DNA from 2 places in the Echinicola vietnamensis DSM 17526 genome. Region 1 is predicted to be linked to the other one. Evidence: riboswitches for the same ligand, from Rfam matches in the RefSeq annotation. Region 1 holds a riboswitch; the other holds the start of a gene.
The links. A riboswitch is a leader RNA that binds a small molecule or an ion and turns the genes downstream of it on or off. The one in region 1 is predicted to bind thiamine pyrophosphate.
Positions count from the first base shown of each region.

Region 2: linked by a shared signal. The riboswitch ahead of thiM (hydroxyethylthiazole kinase) and the one ahead of thiS (sulfur carrier protein ThiS) in region 1 are both predicted to bind thiamine pyrophosphate.

Region 1 is NC_019904.1:4,225,059-4,231,146, reverse strand. It holds gene ECHVI_RS17380 (tetratricopeptide repeat protein) at 1-580, shown strand, start outside; gene ECHVI_RS17370 (alkaline phosphatase family protein) at 1,584-2,840, shown strand; TPP riboswitch at 3,041-3,140, shown strand; gene thiS (sulfur carrier protein ThiS) at 3,194-3,400, shown strand; gene thiC (phosphomethylpyrimidine synthase ThiC) at 3,487-5,358, shown strand; gene ECHVI_RS17355 (thiamine phosphate synthase) at 5,358-5,951, shown strand; gene ECHVI_RS17350 (thiamine phosphate synthase) at 5,951-6,088, shown strand, end outside.
Region 2 is NC_019904.1:233,586-239,673, reverse strand. It holds gene cysM (cysteine synthase CysM) at 1-872, shown strand, start outside; gene ECHVI_RS01070 (LLM class flavin-dependent oxidoreductase) at 1,405-2,430, shown strand; TPP riboswitch at 2,533-2,627, shown strand; gene thiM (hydroxyethylthiazole kinase) at 2,855-3,655, shown strand; gene thiE (thiamine phosphate synthase) at 3,648-4,286, shown strand; gene thiD (bifunctional hydroxymethylpyrimidine kinase/phosphomethylpyrimidine kinase) at 4,283-5,122, shown strand; gene tenA (thiaminase II) at 5,106-5,759, shown strand.

The sequences.
Region 1 (6,088 bases):
CAATCAGCAGGAAGATGATCAAGAAGAGGCTTATAGATTGGTAAAACAAGCACGTGAAGAATACCCTAACGACAAAGGGCTTTCTGAATTCGAAATTCAGCTACTGCTTCAACTGGAAAAAATGGATGAGGCCATGGCTTCCATCAAGCAATCCCTTGACCAAGATCCAAACAATGCGCCCATCCGCTTGCGATATGGTTACCTTAAAGAGCAATCTGGTGATCTTGACGGTGCATTGGAAGAGTACTTGAAAACAGTAGAAATTGATCCGGATTTCTTTGAAGGAAATTATTATGCTGGTGCGGTTTACATCGATCAAGCAAGAGGAATCATCAATGAGGTAAATGACCTTCCAGATGAGGAGTGGGAAGCCAAATCTGAAGACATGTTAGCAGAAGCTGACAGCCTTTATGAAAAAGCAATTCCTTTGTTTGAAAAAGCGGTAGAGCTTAAGCCCGACAATACAGAAATTTTGAGAATTCTTCATTCTATCCATACACGTCTAAAAAATGAAGAAAAAGCTGCAGAATATGATCAAAAACTGCAAGAGCTTCTTGGACCAGACTGGTTAGAACAATAATATTTATAAAGAAATATTTCTCTTAGATAAAAGGGTTGCTGGTGTACATTAGCAACCCTTTTTTAATGTTAAGAATAGATGGATTTGGGATCAAGCAGAAAAGGAATCCAGCAATATTTCTGAGGAGATAAATTTTGACATGTTCTTGTGAAAGAAAATTTCACACCGTTTAGTGATGGTTTTCCTCTATACGCACGAATGGGTTTTAGCGGGAAGTCGTTGGGAATAGGCCGATCAATGCGGCTAAAACGGAAAACGTTGAATGGGTTAATTTACCATGGGCTTCACCCATGGCTATGAATGTGCCGCCCCTTTTGAGGCTAACTTTCGGGTTACAACATACACCATACCACGGATCTGCAACGCCCTAAGCATCCTATCTGAGTTTATCAGGGTTCATGCGTGGCCAAATAGCAACCAAAGGTGGCGAAGAACATATTTACCCATCGAAATAGGTGTTCCCCATCTTTTCTGCTTGATCCGGGAAATGCGGCTAAAACAAAAATGTTGGATGGGCAAATTTACCATGGGCTTCACCCATGACTATGAATGTGCCGCCCCTTTTGAGGCTAACTTTCGGGTTACAACATACACCATACCACGGATCTGCAACGCCTTAAGCATCCTATCTGAGTTTATCAGGGTTCATGCGTGGCCAAATAGCAACCAAAGGTGGCGAAGAACATATTTACCCATCGAAATAGGTGTTCCCCATCTTTTCTGCTTGATCCGGGAAATGCGACTAAAACAGAAATGTTGGATGGGCAAATTTACCATCGGTTTCACCCATGACTATGGATGTGCCGCCACTTTGGGGCAAGCTTTCGAGTGTATATCATACATAATGCTAGCCCCAAAACACCTTATATTTAACACATACTTTACGATAAACGTAGGCACCATCCATCAACTAAAAGCTCCAATACTGGATAATTTAACGCTAAATTGATCTAAAATCCTATGGATTGGATTATTTTTGAGCTTTAAAACAATATTACTGCGCATGAGGTTATTTTTCGTCACGGTCTTATCGATGTTAACCATTTTCGAAGGATTTGGTCAAGGGCAACCGGCATCTTACGTGCTATTAATCTCCTTGGATGGCTATCGTCATGATTATACCGAGCGGTTTCATCCACCACATATAGAAGCGTTCATTTCGGAAGGAACAGCTGCCACCTCGATGATTCCTTCCTTTCCAACCAAAACCTTTCCTAATCACTACACCATCGCTACGGGTATGAGACCTGGTAATCATGGATTGGTGGACAATACTTTTTTTAGTCCTGAGAAAGATAAAATGTACCGCATCAGTGATCGCTCGGTCGTACAGGATGGAAGTTGGTATGGCGGTACTCCCATTTGGGTCCAGGCAGAAAAAAATGGCCTCACATCAGCCAGTTATTTCTTTGTCGGCTCTGAAGCTGCCATTCAGGGGATTCGTCCAAGTTATTACTATGACTATGACGGCACCGTTCCCAATGCAGAACGGATAGATCAGGTCCTGAAATGGTTAGAACTTCCTGAAGCGGAGCGGCCAAAGATGATTACCTTGTATTTTTCTGACATGGACGATACAGGACATAAATATGGTCCTGATAACGACGAGAAGTTAGAAGAGGCCCTGCTAAAGTTGGATCGTGAATTGGGAACGTTGTTTGAAGGTGTAAAAAAAACGGGGCTTCCTGTAAATATCATCATTGTTTCCGATCACGGAATGGCCAATGTGACCAAAGACCGGCTGATCGATATAGAAAAGCTCTTGGCACCTTTTCCATTGGAATATTACAATAATGGAGCTTTGGCCCATTTGCATTTGCAGGACCCAAAGGACAAGAAAAGGCTCAAACGATCCCTTCGAGAGTTAGAAGATCACTTTACTGTCGTAGATCCACTGACCAAGGGCCATTATGGATCGTCCATTGAGTACCCGTCAAGGGTTGGGGATCTATTGCTTATTCCGGATCCTGAACATTACCTTGTGGCTACGTCGGGATTCATCAAATACCAAAATCGAGGGGCAATGTATGATACCAAAACCTTTGGCGAGCACGGATTTGATCCGAAGTGGAAGGACATGCATGCCATTTTTTATGCCAATGGTCCCTCCATCAAGTCAGGATTGACCGTTAATTCCTTCGAGAACATCCATGTTTACCCGCTGCTCTGCACCTTACTCCAACTTCCCATTCCAGCGCACATTGATGGGGATAAACGGGTATTGGAGCATATTTTAAAGGAGAATACTACCGAAAAATAATCTGTTATTGGCACCATTTTCGGCGGCTTTATAGTAGGAGCTGGTTCCGTCATGACATGCGGCTAGAAACCCTGATTTGTGGCCTGAAAATTTTTCCCTGGAATATAATTTAGGGCTTAGTCCATGAAAATAGCCTAAAAGAAAGAAATTTTACCAATAGCTTTTGAAATTCCCACATCATGTTACCTTTGTAACCACGTACAAGACTTTAGGGGTGTTCCGATAATCTATCGGGGCTGAGACATACCCTCTGAACCTGATCCCGGTAATGCGGGCGAAGGGAAAAGTGAAGCGTCCTTCCGAGCGATTATCTTCATTCCTGAAGTTTTTTTATCACAAAAAATTAAATTCTTATGAATTTTATCCTTAACGGTGAGCCTTTTGAGCTTACAGAGGGGAATTTGTCATTGTCAGGAATGCTCCAACAACAACAGATTGATGCCACCCGTGGGATGGCCTTGGCAGTCAATGACCAAGTGATTCCCAAATCCGAATGGGACCATTACCAAGTCTCTGAAAACGACAAGATCCTTATTATCAAAGCCACCCAAGGCGGATAAGCTTTTTGGATCTTTGTCGATCGAGACTGGTTCCTCCAGGTTCTCATCTTACCCTTTCCAACTTTCCAACCTTACAAAGAATTACCATGAAAACGCTCAGTCAAGAAAACATTGAATCTTACATTACCACAGATCCTTTTCCTAATTCAAAGAAAGTATATGTATCGGGCACCTTGCATCCCATAAAGGTGGCCATGCGTGAAATCGCGCTGCATGATACCGTATCACACTTGGACCGTCATGAGACGGTAGAAAAAAATCCACCTGTAACGGTTTATGACACCAGTGGTCCCTATACTGATCCAGCGGCAGAGATAGATGTAAAAAAAGGGCTTCCCAGGCTCCGCGAAGAGTGGATCACCAATACGGGAGATGTGGAACAGCTAGATCAACTCACTTCAGCATACGGTCAGCGAAGACTGGCCAATCCCGCATTGGATAAGTTGCGGTTTGACCTGGTGAAAATGCCTTATCGTGCCAAATCAGGAAACAATGTAAGCCAGATGCATTATGCCAAAAAAGGCATCATCACTCCAGAGATGGAATACATTGCCATTCGTGAAAACCAACGCATCGCAGAACAGCAAGAACTCACCAAACAGCATCCTGGCCAAAATTATGGTGCCAATACGCCTAAAGGAATGATTACACCGGAATTTGTTCGGGATGAAGTGGCAATGGGCAGGGCAGTTATTCCGGCCAATATCAACCACCCCGAAGCAGAGCCCATGATTATCGGGCGAAATTTCTTGGTTAAGATCAATGCCAATATCGGAAACTCGGCGATAGGCTCCAGTATTGAAGAAGAAGTAGAAAAGGCCGTTTGGGCGTGCCGATGGGGAGCAGATACGATCATGGACCTTTCCACCGGAAAGAATATTCACGAAACCCGTGAATGGATTCTTCGCAATAGCCCCGTTCCCATTGGGACGGTACCCATTTACCAAGCGTTGGAAAAAGTCAACGGCAAGGCAGAAGACCTGACGTGGGAACTGTTTCGGGACACCCTGATCGAGCAGGCAGAACAAGGCGTGGATTATTTCACCATTCATGCCGGAGTATTGCTCCGTTACGTTCCCATGACCGCCAAAAGGGTGACAGGAATTGTTTCCAGGGGAGGTTCCATTATGGCCAAATGGTGCTTGGCCCACCACAAAGAAAATTTCCTTTACACCCATTTTGAGGAAATCTGTGAAATTATGAAAGCGTATAACGTCACCTTTTCACTCGGGGATGGTTTACGCCCAGGATCCATTGCGGATGCCAATGATCCGGCCCAATTTGCAGAACTTGAAACGTTGGGTGAATTGACGAAAATTGCTTGGAAACATGACGTACAGACCATTATCGAAGGCCCCGGCCATATTCCGATGCATATGATCAAAGAGAACATGGATAAGCAGTTGGTAGCCTGTGGGGAAGCGCCTTTCTATACCTTGGGACCATTGACGACGGATATTGCCCCCGGTTATGACCACATCACTTCAGGAATTGGTGCGGCGATGATCGGATGGTACGGTTGTGCGATGCTGTGTTATGTTACCCCTAAGGAACATTTGGGCTTGCCAGAGAAAAAGGATGTCAAAGACGGCGTCATCACCTATAAAATCGCTGCCCATGCAGCAGATTTGGCAAAGGGACACCCTGGAGCCCAATACCGTGATGATGCCCTCAGCAAGGCCCGTTTTGAATTCCGCTGGGAAGACCAGTTTAACCTTTCCCTAGACCCGGACACCGCAAGGTCATTCCATGATGAGACACTTCCTGCAGATGGTGCCAAAATAGCCCATTTCTGTAGCATGTGTGGCCCCAATTTCTGCAGTATGAAAATCACCCAAGATGTAAGGGATTATGCTGACAAGAATGGACTGAATGATCAAGAAGCCATCGAAGAAGGGATGCAAAAGAAAGCACAGGAGTTCTCCGATAAAGGTGGTGAAATCTATCTAAATCAATAATGGAGCTGGTCGTCATCAGTTCACCGAAAAGCGAAAATGATGAAATCGAAACCATGGTCCAGCTTTTGGACCATGGTCTTTACCGTCTCCATCTACGAAAGCCGGACTGGTCAAAAGACCAAGTAGAAGCGCTCATTGCGCAGATTCCTGTCGCTTACTACCCGAAAATATCCCTTCACGAGCACCACGAGCTCATCGAAGCACTCGGACTAGGAGGGAGGCACTTTAAAAGTGACCAAACAGTGCATGCTGGTTCCGGCGTTGGGAGTAAATCCTTTCATGATCTCGCAGCAATGGAAGACGATATCAACCACTCCTTAGATTATGGATTTATAGGTCCCGTTTTTGACAGTATTTCGAAGCCGGGTTACCGACAGCAATTTACAGTAGAAAAAATCGGCGACTGGATCGCAAACCATAAACGACAGCTATCCTTTCGACTATTTGCGCTGGGCGGGATCATTCCAAAACATCTTCCTGATTTAAAATTGGCCGGTTTTGATGGAGCGGCATTGCTTGGAGGGGTGTGGAATGGTACAGATACCCAAGAACGATTAAACCGGTTTTTAACCTATAAAAATATACCCCTATAATGACCAAAATCAATTCATTACATTACATCACACCTAATCTCGACCATCCAAAGGACTATTTGGATGCCATCCAATCGTATTGCGAAGCAGGAGGAAAATGGGTGCAACTAAGGATGAAGGCATTTCCAAAGGCCGTG
Region 2 (6,088 bases), 1.6 Mb from region 1:
TATTTGAGTTGATCGGCAATACACCGCTTGTCGAACTTGAGCATATTCCTACCAACCCCAACGTCAAAATCTACTGTAAGCTGGAGGGGCAAAACCCTGGAGGCAGTGTGAAAGACCGTGCTGCCTATAGCATGATCAAGAGGGCCATGGACCGCGGAGATCTCAAACAAGGTGACCGGGTAGTCGAAGCCACCAGTGGCAATACAGGCATAGCCCTTGCCATGATCGCCAAAGTCCTTGGTGTGGAGATGACCTTGATCATGCCAGACAATTCAACTCGGGAGCGGGTCGTGTCGATGGAGGCATATGGGGCGAAAGTCATCTTGACTCCTGCTGCCAAAACGATTGAATACTCCAGGACATTGGCGGAGGAAATGGCCAAGAACGAGGGATATTATATCCTCAACCAGTTTGCCAATCCAGATAATTATCAAGCGCATTATGAGGGGACAGGTCCGGAAATCATGCGCGACACCAATGGGGAAATCACGCATTTCGTGTCGGCGATGGGCACTACAGGGACCATTATGGGGGTTTCCAGGTACCTCAAAGAACAAAAGCCAGCTGTTCAAATTGTCGGAACCCAACCGACAGATGGTTCCAGCATTCCGGGGATCAGGAGGTGGTCGCCCGAGTTTTTGCCCAAGATTTATGATGCTTCCCGGGTGGATCAAATCATCGATGTGAGTCAGGAGGAAGCTACTGAGATGACCCGGAGAATGGCCAAAGAAGAAGGAATTCTTGCCGGGATGAGCAGTGGAGGAGCCTTGCATGCTGCGGTGAAGCTAGCCGAGTCACTCGATTCAGGGGTGATTGTTTGTATCACCTGTGACCGTGGTGACCGGTATTTGAGTTCGGATTTGTTTGGGTGATTTTTCCTTTGTGCATTACAAATGCACTCCTCGGTGGATATGTGGATCAGATTGTTGCTACTGTGCTGGGGGCGGTTGTGATTGTTGAACCTTACTTCCTGAGTTATGAAAAGCAGCTTTATTTCATTCCTGTCGATAGCAATAATTGATACCTGTAGAATAGTATTGTCTCTATTCGTAGGGATATTCTTTATAATGAATTGGGGTGTGATGACGGGTAGTAATGAAGGTCTTACAGTGGAATATAATTTATTTGGGCATGAATTTTTTACTGAAGAAGGAGATACATTTTACCATCTTATGTTTTTTTAAGTTCCTGTTTTTCTTGTATTCCTATCCTTTATAGTGTTGACTTATGTAAAAAAATCATTACTAGAAATAATGCGCTGACATGAAAATCGCATGTCTTTCCCAGATAACAAAGTCATTAAAACCGGAACGGCCGTTTAGACCGTTCCGTTTTTTTTTATTCAGCTGTAGAGAACGATTTTTGTATTATTCCAGTTGGTAATAAAACGAAATGATAGGTAAGATGAAACAAAGTAAACCACTGGATGAGGTAGCCTTTTCCGTACTGGATCTGGCTATTATCAAGGAGCAGCATGATGCAGCTGATGCATTCGAAAGGAGCTTAGACCTGGCTAAGCATACCGAGAAATGGGGATATAAACGGTTTTGGTTGGCAGAGCATCACAATATGGTCAGTGTCGGCAGTTCAGCGACAGCGGTGTTGATCGGACATATAGCAGGAGGTACCCGACACATCCGTGTAGGTTCAGGTGGGATCATGCTGCCAAACCACGCACCATTGATGGTAGCAGAGCAATTTGGCACTTTGGCGTCTCTCTATCCTGATCGGATAGACCTTGGCTTGGGCCGGGCACCGGGCACGGATCAGACCACGGCCAGGGCATTGAGAAGAGACCGGTTGGAAACCGTAGAGGAATTTCCACGAGATTTGGAGGAGTTACAGCTTTACCTTTCTGATGACAATATAGATGGTAAGGTAAGGGCCATTCCGGGAGAAGGACTGGATATTCCCATTTACCTTTTGGGAAGTAGCATGAGCAGTGCTAGGCTCGCTGCTAAAAAAGGATTGCCATATGCCTTTGCCAGCCATTTTGCCCCCGCCCAGTTTTTGGATGCCATTCGCTATTACCGAGAGCATTTCGAGCCTTCTGAATATTTGAAAAGCCCCTATGTGATTTCCTGTGTCAATGTGATTGCTGCCGAAACAGATGAAAAGGCCCATCAGATGGCCACTTCATTTTATCAAATGGCCTTGGGGATCGTACGAAGGAAATCCTATCCATTACGACCTCCGGTGGATACCATGGAGGGGATTTGGACAGAAGCTGAAGCAGCAGCCATCAACCAGATGATGGCTTGTAGTTTTGTGGGCGATGCTACCTCTGTACGGGGGGAATTGGAGCATTTTCAGGAAATCACCCAAGTGGATGAAATCATGGTCTGTTCACATATTTATGATCATGGCGAGCGGCTAAGATCCTATGAATTGGCGGCTTCGTGTTTTAAAAAGAAATTGGTCACACCGTGATGAATGGATGACCGTGTGGGAAGTTGATTTCACCCTAGGATGTATTAAAACTTCACACGACTAACTTTGCGGCATGGGATTAAAATCGTAATTTCACCATAATACAAACTTTAGGGGTGTCCCTGCATGGGGCTGAGATAATACCCTTCGAACCTGAAGCGGGTAGTACCGACGGAGGAAAAAGTTACCTTTTCTTGCAGGCTTTTGCCTGTGCAGTTTGCAGGTTCCCTAAAGTTTTTTAACCCGCTTTATGCATTTGGAATCGTTATGAGAGCTGAAACTACAATAAAATCAGGCTGTTTGGAGATGGAATCATAGCATCGCTATGGTGAGATCGAAAACAGCAGCGAAGCGATTGATTTTGAAGTGGTTTCAGGTCGCAATAGATAGGCTAATGCACAATGCGGGTTTATAAGCTGAGGATATGAAGGAATCTGTAATAAACAATCTGAAAACACTGAGAGAAAAAGGCCCTTTGGTACAGAGCATTACCAATTATGTGGTCATGAACAATACGGCCAATGCGCTATTGGCTGTAGGCGCCTCTCCGATCATGGCTCATGCCAAGCTGGAGATGGCGGACATGGTCAAAATCGTTCATGCATTAGTGGTCAATATCGGTACATTGGATGAGTTTTGGGTGGATAGCATGTTGCTGGCAGCCAAAGAAGCCAATGAGCGAAACACCCCTTGGGTCCTGGATCCGGTGGGAGCTGGTGCCACCCCCTATCGAAACGAGACCTTGACGAGGCTGTTGACTTTTAAACCGACCATTATTCGAGGAAATGCTTCCGAAATCATGGCTTTGGCCAAAGCAAATGTGCAGACAAAGGGAGTGGACAGTACCCATTCTTCTGATGAGGCATTGGCATATGGCAAGCAACTTTCCAAAGAAACGGCAGCCGTCGTATGCATATCTGGAGAGACGGACTATATCATTGATGGGGAGAGGCTGACCAAAGTCAAGAACGGCCATGCATTGATGGGGAAAGTTACGGGAATGGGCTGCACCGCCACTGCGCTGATAGCAGCTTTTGCGGGCATTACCAGCGATCCCTATTTGGCCACGGTCGCGGGGATGACCACTATGGGCTTGGCCGGAGAAATAGCCGCCCGAAAAGCAGAAGGTCCCGGGACACTCCAGCTGTACCTATACGATGCACTTTACCATCTCAAAGAAAGTGAAGTGAAGCAATGGGCAAAACTGGAAGAAAGCCATGCATAAGATTTCTTTTCCCTACAGGCTGTATTTGGTGACCGATCAGCAGGCCTGTTTGGGCAGGGATTTTTTTTGGGTGCTCGAAGAGGCCTTGAAGGGTGGAGTGGAGCTGGTCCAATTACGAGAAAAAAGCCTTTCCAAGGAAGCTTTTCTTACCAAGGCTTTGAGGGTAAAATCCCTTTGTGATCGGTATGAAGTTCCTCTGATCATCAATGATAGTTTGGAAGTGGCGAAGGAGACCTCTTCTTATGGTGTCCATATAGGGCAGTCTGATAGCAGTATGAAGTCTGCCAAAGACTTTTTAGGGAGCCGTTTTCCGGTAGGTTTGTCCTTGGAACGAATGGATGAACTTACGGCTGATAGGACTGAGTTGGCATGGTATTACGGGGTGAGCCCTGTTTTTTCAACCCCGACAAAACCTGATACACGCTACGAATGGGGCCTAAGTGGCCTACAAAAGCTTCGCAAAGCCACTTCGAAACCCTTAGTGGCCATTGGCAATATAAACGAAAGCAATGCGGGTGCGGTCATGAAAGCAGGGGCAGATTGCTTGGCAGTGGTATCTGCGATCTGCAGTGCAGCACATCCAGCAAAAGCAGCAGAAGCATTTCGGAATGAAATAGAAAAAGCAACATGAACGATAAAATCAAAACCTATTTGCCTGTCCTGACCATTGCTGGCTCAGACAGCGGTGGCGGAGCAGGGATCCAAGCAGACCTCAAGACATTTTCTGCTTTGGGGTGCTTCGGTACCAGTGTCATTACGGCTACTACTGCCCAAAATACCCAAGGAGTAAGAAGTATCCATGACATCCCCGAGCAGCATATCCAAGACCAGTTGGAAGCAGTGCTTTCGGATATTGGGCCGAAGGCCATAAAAATAGGCATGATCAACCGGCCTGAAGTGGTTAGGGTGATCGTGGAAGCCTTGAGGAGGTATCCCGATATTCCAGTGGTCTTTGATCCAGTGATGGTGGCTACCAGCGGTGACCGTTTGATTAAGGAAGAAACCGTGGAGGTCATCAAACAGGAATTGTTTCCGGTTTCCAATGTGATTACCCCAAACATGGACGAGGCGGCCGTCCTTATCGGCAAAGCGGTCAATGATCCGCAGGAAATGGAGAAGGCTGCCCAAACGCTCTTAGGTTACGGATCAGGCTTCGTCTTGGTCAAGGGAGGACACCTCCAAGGGGATCAGGTGTCTGATGTGCTTTGTGGGGATGGACAGACTCATGTTTTTGAAAGTGCAAAAATCAAAACAAAAAATGTTCACGGAACAGGCTGCACCCTTTCATCCGCCATCGCCGTGTTTTTGGCCGAAGGACAGGAAGTCAGGCAAGCTGTGGCGTCGGCGAGAAACTATGTTTTTCAAGCCATCGATGCGGGTAAAGCAGTCAAAACAGGCCAAGGAAGTGGGCCTTTAAATCACTTCTATTATCCGAAAAAAATGATTATTCATGAGCTGGACCAGTGAAGCTTGGGAAAAAATTACACCCCTTTATGACAAGATCATCAACATGCCGTTTAACCAAGAACTGCAAAAGGGGAGCCTTCCAAAGGAGGTGTTTAAATTCTACATGGCCCAAGATGCCTTTTATCTGGGGGAGTTTGGGAAAGCGCTGAGTACCATCAGCGGGCGTTTTGCCGACTTGGATAGGGTGCTGGCGTTCTCGGAATTTGCTGCAGGAGCCATTGTAGTGGAGCGAGCGCTTCACGAAAGTTATTTTAAGGAGCTGGGACTTCCGGACGAAGTAGAACCTTCCCCATCTTGCTTGCTCTACACCAACTATATCCGAAACCAAGCAGGATTTGCCAATATAGAAAAGGCTGTGGCGGCCATTTTGCCATGCTTTTGGATTTATAAAGCGGTAGGAGATCATATTTATGCACAGCAAGACGGTAGTGAAAATCCCTATAAAAACTGGATAGATACTTATGCCGGGGAGGAATTTGCAACTTCTGTCGAAAAGGCAATCGCAATTACCGATCAGTTGGCAGAAGAGGCCAGTCCAGCAGCGCGGGAAGAAATGTTTGAGGCTTTTGAGATGGCGTCCAAGCTGGAATGGATGTTTTGGGACAGTGCTTACCGCACTGAAAAATGGCCGATTTAGTGGACGTTATCAAAAGCAGAATGGGAATCCTGGATCAAGCAGAAAAGATGGGGCTATTTCGATGGGTAAATATGTTCTTCGCCACCTTTGGTTGCTATTTGGCTACGGATAAACGCTGATAAACACAGATAGGATGCTTAAGAAATGGCAAATCCGTGTTCAAATCTTTTATCAGTAGCTTACTTGACTTAAATGTTTACGATGCCCATGCCTTTGGCTTTGAACAGGGCTTCTCGGCAAAGCCTGGATTCATCCAGTTCCTAGATGAAATAGCATCCTTTAAAATAAAGCTGCCCCCAGAAATATTGCTTGATCCGAAATCCTTTTCT